2 regions of the Micromonospora sp. NPDC005413 genome follow, and region 2 is predicted to be linked to the other one. Evidence: riboswitches for the same ligand, from Rfam matches in the RefSeq annotation. Region 2 holds a riboswitch; the other holds the start of a gene.
What was found. A riboswitch is a leader RNA that binds a small molecule or an ion and turns the genes downstream of it on or off. The one in region 2 is predicted to bind thiamine pyrophosphate.
Positions count from the first base shown of each region.

Region 1: it holds a riboswitch for thiamine pyrophosphate, as region 2 does, so the genes downstream of both, ABZS37_RS30900 (ECF transporter S component) here and thiE (thiamine phosphate synthase) in region 2, are expected to answer to the same signal.

Region 1 covers NZ_JBEXEV010000049.1:24,136-28,523, reverse strand. Annotated here, with positions in the region: gene ABZS37_RS30905 (ABC transporter ATP-binding protein) at 1-1,212, opposite strand, end outside; gene ABZS37_RS30900 (ECF transporter S component) at 1,339-1,932, opposite strand; TPP riboswitch at 2,006-2,110, opposite strand; gene ABZS37_RS30895 (alpha/beta fold hydrolase) at 2,218-3,048, shown strand; gene ABZS37_RS30890 (SIS domain-containing protein) at 3,223-3,972, shown strand; gene ABZS37_RS30885 (DUF6328 family protein) at 4,098-4,388, shown strand, end outside.
Region 2 covers NZ_JBEXEV010000002.1:598,478-602,865, forward strand. Annotated here, with positions in the region: gene ABZS37_RS05540 (thiazole synthase) at 1-231, opposite strand, end outside; gene thiS (sulfur carrier protein ThiS) at 228-428, opposite strand; gene thiO (glycine oxidase ThiO) at 419-1,672, opposite strand; gene thiE (thiamine phosphate synthase) at 1,669-2,295, opposite strand; TPP riboswitch at 2,290-2,399, opposite strand; gene ABZS37_RS05560 (ThuA domain-containing protein) at 2,710-4,388, shown strand, end outside.

The DNA of each region.
Region 1 (4,388 bases), on a different contig from region 2:
CAGCCGCCGCGCCTCACCACCGGAGAGGGTGTACGGGTTGGCAGCGGCGAGGCGGGTCAGTCGCAGCCGCTCCAGCAGCCCGGCCACGGTCTCCTTGACGGCCGCCTCGGGCTGACCGGTCCGGCGCGGGCCGAGCGCCAGCTCGTCGAAGACGGTGCTGGTGACGAACTGGTGCTCCGGATCCTGGAAGACCGACCCGATCCGCCGGGCCAGCGCGGGCGCTCGCCAGCGGTGCGGGGGAGTGCGGTGATCCGGCCCGGCCAGCTCGGCGGACGCGGTGACGCGTCCGGTGCCCGGGCGGAGGAGGCCGCCGAGCAGCAACGCCAGGGTGGACTTGCCCGCGCCGTTGGGTCCGCGTACGGCGAGTGCCTCGCCGGCGCGTACCCCCAGGTCGGTGGAGCCCAGCCGGGGCGGCAGGCCGAGCCGGTCGGCGGTGAGCAGGAGTTCTCCGGGAGCGGAGGTGGCTGGCCGGGGCGCGACCGGGTGACCGGGCACCCACACGCCCTCGGCGGCCAGGGTGGCACCGTGTGCGGCGAAGACCGCCGCTGGCGTACCGTCCGCTCGGACCCCGCCGCCGGGGTCCAGGACGACCACCCGGTCGACCAGCGGTAGTGCCTCGGCGACCCGGTGCTCGACGAGGATCAGCGTGGTGTCGGCGTCCAGCGCGCTGGCCACCGCCTGCCGGACGAGGTCGGCACCGGCGGGGTCGAGATTGGCGGTCGGCTCGTCGAGCAGCAACAGGCCAGGGCGCAGGGCCAGCGCGCCGGCCAGGGCGAGGCGTTGCTGCTCGCCGCCGGAGAGCGCGGCGGTGTTGCGGTCCCGGGAGTACGGGAAGCCGACCCGGTGCAGTGCCTCGTCCACCCGTGGCCAGATCTCGTCGGCCGGAACGCCCCGGTTCTCCAGCCCGAACGCGACGTCGTCGCCGCAGCGGGCCATCACCAGTTGGGTTTCCGGGTCCTGGAAGACGATGCCGACCCGTTCGCGCCCCTTGCGCGGGTCGAGCCCGTCGATCTCGACGGTGCCCTCCTGCTCGCCGGAGTCCTCGGGAAGCAGCCCGGCCAGCGCGCTGAGCAGGGTGCTCTTGCCGGCCCCCGAAGGCCCGAGCAGCAGAACCCGCTCCCCAGCCTCGACCCGCAGATCAACCCCGCGCACCGCCCAGGCGCGCCGCCCAGCGTGCCGCCACCCAAATCCCCGCAGCAGTACCCCGCCCACCAACCCCCACCCCCCTCCCGCCCCACCAGGTCCCCGCCGGCCACCCACCGTCCGGTGATCAAGAGGTTTGCGTCAGAAAATCGCTTCTCGTTGACGCAAACCTCTTGATCAACGCGGCCAGGTGGGTCAGATCAGGGCGCGGTCCCGGGCTACCGGGAAGCGGTCCAGGACGCCGGTTTTGGCCAGGGCCTGGGTCAGCAACCAGCCGCCGGCACCGGCGATCACGGTGGCGCTGACGATGGTGAGCAGCGCGTACGGGATGCGGTAGTCGGTCAGCGCGTAGTCGACGTTCCAGATGAAGAAGTCGAACAACGCGGCGCTGAGACCGGTCAACGCGCCGGCCAGCACTGCGGTCGGCAGGCGGAACGACCGGTACCGGAAGGCGGCGAACGCCAGCTCGGCGCCGATGCCCTGCACGATGCCCTGCGGGATCACCGTGCCGGCCCACTGGCTGCCCAGCAGCGCGGAGAGGACCGCGGCCACCGTCTCGCAGTAGAGCGCGGCGCCGGGCTTGCGGATGACCAGACCGCCGATCACGGCCGGCATCAGCCAGACGCCGTAGAGCAGCGTCTGCGCCGGCGGGAAGAAGGCGAACGCACCCTCGGTGGCACTCCAGATCAGGCCCCAGGCCCAGAAGATGACGCCGAAGGCGACCGCGATCACCGAGGCGACCACGATGTCGATGGTGCGCCAACGGTTGGTGTCGGTGGTGGATTTCATGTGTTACTCCCAGTTCTGAGTGCGAACCAGGAGAAGACGCACGCCGCGTCCGGTGGCACCGGACTGCGGCGCGGCTGGAGGTCGACCGAACTCCCTGCGCTGGCATTACCCAGATCAGGTTCGAGGGTCTGCGGGCGTGCCCGCACTCTCAGCGCTGTGCGCTCCCCTGTCGGATATGAAGTTGTCTCGCTGACGCTAACACCGACCGGGCTGCTGGCCCAGGAGGGCATCCGCCTGACCTGCGGGGAGCAACCGGCTCGTCGTCGGCTGGGTACGCTTCCGATCATGCGGGTCGACGCGCGAGGTTTCACGTTCGAGGTAACAACCGGCGGTCCTGCGGACGGCGTACCCGTCCTGCTGCTGCACGGTTTCCCTCAGCACAGCGGTGAATGGGACGACGTGGTGCCGGCGCTACACGCGGGCGGGCTGCGCACGTACGCGCTGGACCAGCGCGGATACTCGCCGGGCGCCCGGCCGACGGCGGTGGCCGACTACCGGATCCCCGAGCTGGTCGCCGATGTGGTGGCCGTGCTCGACGCCCTCGGGCTGGACGCCGTGCACCTGGTCGGCCACGACTGGGGCGCGATCGTGGCCTGGGCAGTCGCCGCCCAGCACCCGGATCGGGTCCGCACGCTGACCGGGGTGTCCGTGCCGCATCCGGCCGCCATGGCGCACGCCCTGGCCACCGACGGCCAGCAGAAGGCCCGCTCGTCGTACATTGCGCTGTTCCGCAAGCCGGGCAAGGCGGAGAAGGTGCTGCTGGCCTGGAACGCGACCGCGCTGCGCAAGCTGCTCGGTGGGGTGGGCGACGCGTCCCGGGTGGACCGCTACGCCAACCCGATGCGCGAGCCGGGGGCGCTCACTGTCGCCCTGAACTGGTACCGGGCGATGTCCCGCGCCGACCTGGCCGCCGTCGGCCCGGTCGCGGTGCCCACCACGTACGTCTGGAGTGACCGGGACGTCGCCATCGGCCGGACCGCCGCCGAGGCGTGCGCGGCGAACGTCACCGGCGACTACCGCTTCGTGCAGCTGACCGGGGTGAGTCACTGGATCCCGGACGCGGCGCCCGGCCCGCTCGCCGAGGCGATCCTGGCGCGAGCCGGCGGAACGGCCTGAGCCGTGCAGGTCAGCGAGGGAGGGCCACCGTGACGACGGACGCCAGCGGGTTGGGCATCCGGCGCTCCCTCGCCGCGCAGCGGTTGGCGCTGGGACCGGCAAATTGATGCGCCAGCGGGCTGCGGTCGACTTCGCGGTGCGCTGGCTGGCCCGTAACCGGACAACGGAGGACGCATGACGGTGAGTGCCGAGGACTACCTGACCGTGGTGACCGAGACGATCGGCCGGGTGGCCGCCAGTCAGCGGGAGGCGGTGGGACGGGCTGCCGACCTGATCGCCGACGCGGTGCGCGCCGACGGCGTGGTGCACGCCTTCGGCACCGGCCACTCGGAGGCCCTCGCGATGGAGATCGCCGGCCGGGCGGGCGGTCTGGTGCCGACCAACCGGATCGCGCTACGCGACCTGGTGCTGCTCGGCGGCGAACCGGCCGAGCGGCTCGGCCCGATGCTGGAACGGGACCCGGCCGTCGCGCACCGCCTCTACGAGCTGGCCCCGGTGCGGCCCACCGACGTCTTCGTGCTCGCCTCGAACTCCGGGGTCAACGGCGCGATGGTGGAGTTCGCCAGCCTGGTCAAGGAGCGCGGCCACGGGCTGGTGGCGATCACCTCGGCACAGCACTCGGGGCGGATGACCTCCCGCCACCCGTCCGGGCGCAAGCTGAGCGATCTCGCCGACGTGGTGCTCGACAACGGCGCCCCGTACGGTGACGCGACGCTGCCGCTTCCCGGCGGCGGTGCCGTCGGTGCGGTCTCCTCGATCACCGCGGCGCTGCTGGCCCAGCAGGTCACCGTGGAGGTGGTGGCGCGGTTGCTGGCGGCGGGGGAGCGACCGCCGGTCTACCTGTCGGCGAACATCCCGGACGGTGACGCGCACAACGCGGCGCTGGAGGCCCGGTACGCGGGTCGGATCCGACGCGGCTCCTGAGGCGACCCGTCCGGCGGGTGGCCGGGGAGATGCCGTGAACTTGTTTCGCGCTCGGCGGGGTGGGGCATTGGCGTTGCTGCCGGCGGGCGGGACCGCCGGCAGTAGCGTCTCACCGGAGGTAGCGCGTGTCCAAGGAGACCGAGAAGCAGCGCTGGCAGCGCAACTTCGCCGACCTGTTGCAGGAGTTGCGGGTCGCACAAACCGGCGTGCAGATCCTCTTCGCCTTCCTGCTCACCCTGCCGTTCAGCAACGGGTTCACCAGGACCAGCGAATTCCAGCGGGATGTCTACATCGTTGCGCTGCTCGCCGCGGCCGCCGCCACGGCACTGATCATCTCGCCGGTGGCGTTCCACCGGGCGCTGTTCCGGCAGGGGCGCAAGCCGGAGCTGGTGCGGTTCGCCCACCGGATGGCCACC
Region 2 (4,388 bases):
GCAGCCGGCGGTGTTCGGCAGCAGCCGTACCCCGCACCGGTCCAGCAGCTCCAGCAGCCCGCCGGTGGAGCCCGGCGCCGTGCCCACCCGGCGCAGCGCCAGGGTGACCAGCTCGGTGCCGGACGCCCGGATCGCCTGCTCCAGCACGTGCAGGTTCGCGGCGCCGCCGGTGCCGAGGATCAGCCGCGACGTGAACGTCACCCCACCCAGCTCGAAGGGCACGCCGCTCACCCGCCCTGCGCCGCGGTGAGCACCTCGACCTGGTCACCGTCGCGCAGCACCGTGGCCGACCATGCTGCGCGGGGCACCACCTCGCCGTTGACCGCGACCGCCACTCCACGCTGCTCAGGCACGATGTCGCGGACCAGGTCCGCCACCGACGCACCACCGGGGACGCTGCGTCCGGCCCCGTTCACCGTCAACTCCACCGGTCCCCCTCCATCGTCCGTTCAGGTCCGCCCGACCCGGCCGCGAAAGGCCCAGCCGCACCAGGCCCAGCCGTACCAGGCCCGGCCGCACCAGGCCCGGCCGCACCGTGCCCGGCCGCACCAGGCCCAGCCTTGGCGCCGGCGGGAAACCGGTCAGGCCCGAAGGGCGCGAGCAGCGGGTCGGGTACGCCGGTGAGCACCAGGTCGGCGATCAGGTCGGCGGTGATCGGGGTGAGCACGATGCCGTGCCGGTGATGCCCGGTGGCGGCCAGGACGTCCGGCCGGCCGGGCAGCGGCCCGAGGATGGGCGCGTTGTCCGGGGTGCCCGGGCGCAGCCCGGCGATCGCCTCGACCAGGTCGTACTCGGCCAGCTCGGGCAGCAGGTCGATGCCGGCACGGAGCAGGCGCTGCACGGCACTGGCGGTGATCGTGGTGTCCGACCGCTCCTCGACCGTCGCGCCGAGCACGACCTCGCCGTCGGCGCGGGGCACCAGGTAGACGGGTTCGCCGTCGGCGTACCCCCGGATCACGTGTCGGAAGCCCGGCGCGCCGCCATCGGGCGCGCGTAGCCGGAGGATCTGGCCCTTCACCGGCCGCACGGGCAGGCTGGTGAGTGCGGCGGCCCCGCAGCCGGCGGCGACCACGGTGATCCGTGCGTCCACCTCGGACAATTGGTGAACCGCTTGCGGTACGAGCACCGCGCCGGCCCGCTGCGCGGCCGTCCGCAGCGCCGGCACCAGCAATCGGGGGTCGACCAGGTGGTCGGTGGGCGCGAGCGCGCCGCCGCGCACCCGTGGGGCGAGCGCCGGCTCGCGGTCGCGCAGCTCGCTGGGGCGCAGAGGGGTCACGGGCAGGCCCAACCCCTGCTGGTACGCCCAGAGCCGGCGCGCCTCGGCCAGGTCGTCGCCGGTCAGCCCGACCATCAGGGTGCCCTCGGTCCGGTAGCCGATCTCGGCGCCGGTCGCCTCGCTCAGCTCGGCGGCGAACTCCGGCCAGCGGGCGGCGGACGCCAGCAGCAGCCCGGTCAGCTGCCGCTCACCGAAGTACGCCTCGGCGACCGGGGAGAGCATGCCGGCGGCGACCGCCGACGCCCCCGAGCCGGACGCCGGATCGTGCACCGCCACCCGCAGCCCACGGGCGGCGCAGCGCCAGGCGATGGCCAGCCCGATCGGCCCCGCTCCCACCACCGCCACGTCCGGCCGGGCCCGGTCGCTCGATCGCGGTGACGGGAACCGGCCGGTCAGCACGTCAGGGCCTCGATCAGCTCGGCGGTCGCCCGCGCCGGGTCGGCGGCAGCCGAGAGGGCACCGACGACCGCCACCCCGTACGCCCCGGCGGCTCGCAGAGCCGGCACCCGGGCGGCGGTCACTCCGCCGATCGCGATGACCGGCACGTCAACGGCGTCGGTGACCGCGCGTACCCCCGCAGGGCCGATCGGGTCCGGCAGGCCGAACTTGGTGCTGGTGGTGTGGCACGGCCCGACGCCCAGGTAGCTGGCTCCCGCCGTGACGGCCTCGGTCGCCGTTCCCGGCCCGCGGGCGGTGGCTCCCAGCACGCCGGTGGGGCCGAGCACCCGGCGGGCGGCGGCGACCGGCAGGTCGTCCGCTCCGACGTGCCCGCCGGCGGCGCCCACCGCCAGCGCCACGTGCAACCGGTCGTTGACCAGGCAGGTCGCCCCGTACGGCGTGCAGAGCGCCAGCACCAGCTGGGCCAGGTCGTACGCCTCGCGGTCGGTGGCGGAATCCTCGACCCGGACCTGCACCACCAGGTCGGCGCGGGCCGCCGTGAGGGCGGCCCGGACCACGGTGAGTGGGTCCCGCCCGGGTCGGGTGTCGGTGATCAGATGCAGTCGTCCTAGGGACGGCACGGCAACGCTCCTCCCTGCGCCGGCATTACCCGGATCAGGTTCGACGGTCGGGGGCTGTCAGCCCCCCTCTCAGCCCGGTACACCGGACTCCCGTGGGTTACTTGCGTGTCACCGTACGACAGATCCTCCGGTCTGCCAAGGCGGGGGCGGCGGCGGCCGGTGGGCCGGACCGCGCCGAAAAGAGCGAGATACATGGGGCACTTCATGTGGTCCTGTTCGGAATGTCGCCTGCCGTTGCAGAACCGTTACCCGCCGGCATCTTGCCGGACATTGGGCAAGCCGAATTAATTTGTTTAGCGATTCGACAAAATGCTGGTGTGGACACCCTGGCACGGTGTCACCACCGGCTCCATCCGGGACGGTCTTCGGCGAGCCGGCCCCGCGATCCCTGTCCACTGCGACATAGGAGGCGGCGTGCCCCGTTCTCGTCGTGCCCGCGTACCCATCACCGCGACTCTGATCTCCCTGGCTGTCGCCTCGACGACCCTGTTCGGCATGCCCGCGCAGGCGGCTCCGGCCGCCGCGCAGGTCCCCCCGCGAGAGGCGCCCGCCGCAGCCCCGGTCACCCAGGTGGTGCCGAAGCCGGCAAAGGCCGCCGACGATCCCTTCTCCGTCCTCGTCTTCTCCAAGACCGCCGGCTTCCGGCACGACTCCATCCCCACCGGGGTCGCCGCCATCCAACAGCTCGGCGTCGCCAACGGATTCACCGTGGACAACTCTGAGGACGGTGCCGCATTCAGCGACGCCAACCTGGCGAAGTACAAGGCGGTGATCTGGCTCTCCACCACCGGTGACGTCCTCGACGCCGAGCAGCAGGCGGCGTTCGAGCGCTACGTCCGTGCCGGTGGCGGTTACGTCGGCATCCACGCCGCGTCGGACACCGAGTACAGCTGGGGCTGGTACGGCGATCTGGTCGGCGCGTACTTCGCCAACCACCCGGCGAACCAGCAGGCCACGGTCAAGGTGGAGGACCACGCCCACCCGTCCACGGCCGAACTGCCGGACCGCTGGTCCCGGTTCGACGAGTGGTACAACTACCAGACCAACCCCCGGCCGGACGTGCACGTGCTCGCCAGCCTGGACGAGAAGAGCTACACCGCGGGCGCCGGCGCGATGGGTGCCGACCACCCGATCGCCTGGTGCCAGGACTTCGACGGTGGCCGATCCTGGTACACCGGAGGCGGGCACACCCGGGAGTCGTACGCCGAGCCCGAGTTCCTCTCCCACCTGCTCGGCGGCATCCGGACCGCGGCCGGTGTCGAGGCCGGTGACTGCGGCGCCTCGAAGACCGCGAACTTCGAGAAGGTCACGCTGGACAGCAACACCAGCAACCCGATGGAGCTGGACATCGCCCCCGACGGGCGGGTCTTCTACATCGAGCGCGACGGTCGCGTGCAGATCGTCAAGCCGGACACCAGCAGCACCGTCACCGCCGTCGACCTGGACGTCTTCACCGGCAACGAGGACGGCCTCATCGGCATCCGGCTCGACCCTGACTTCGCCACCAACAAGTGGGTGTATCTCTACTACGCCCCGAACGACGGGGTCGCCCGCAACCTGCTGTCCCGATTCACGGTGACCGGCGACACCATCGACCCGGCCAGTGAGAAGCAGGTGCTGCGGGTCGACACCCAGCGCAACACCTGCTGCCACGCAGGCGGCAGCATGACCTTCGACGGTGAGGGCAACCTCTACCTGGCCACCGGTGACAACACCAACCCGTTCGAGTCGAGCGCGTACACGCCGATCGACGAGCGGCCGGGCCGCCAGGACTACGACTCGCAGCGCACCTCCGGCAACACCAACGACCTGCGCGGCAAGGTGATCCGGATCCACCCGGAGGACGACGGCACGTACACCGTCCCGTCGGGCAACCTCTTCGCGCCGGGCACCGAGAAGACCCGTTCCGAGATCTACGCGATGGGCTTCCGCAACCCGTTCCGGATCGGCACGGACCCGAAGACCAACACGCTGTACGTCGCGGACTACGGCCCGGACGCCAACGCGGACAACCCGACCCGGGGCCCCCGGGGCCTGGTCGAGTGGAACGTCGTCACCCCCGGCAACTACGGCTGGCCGTACTGCACGGGGAC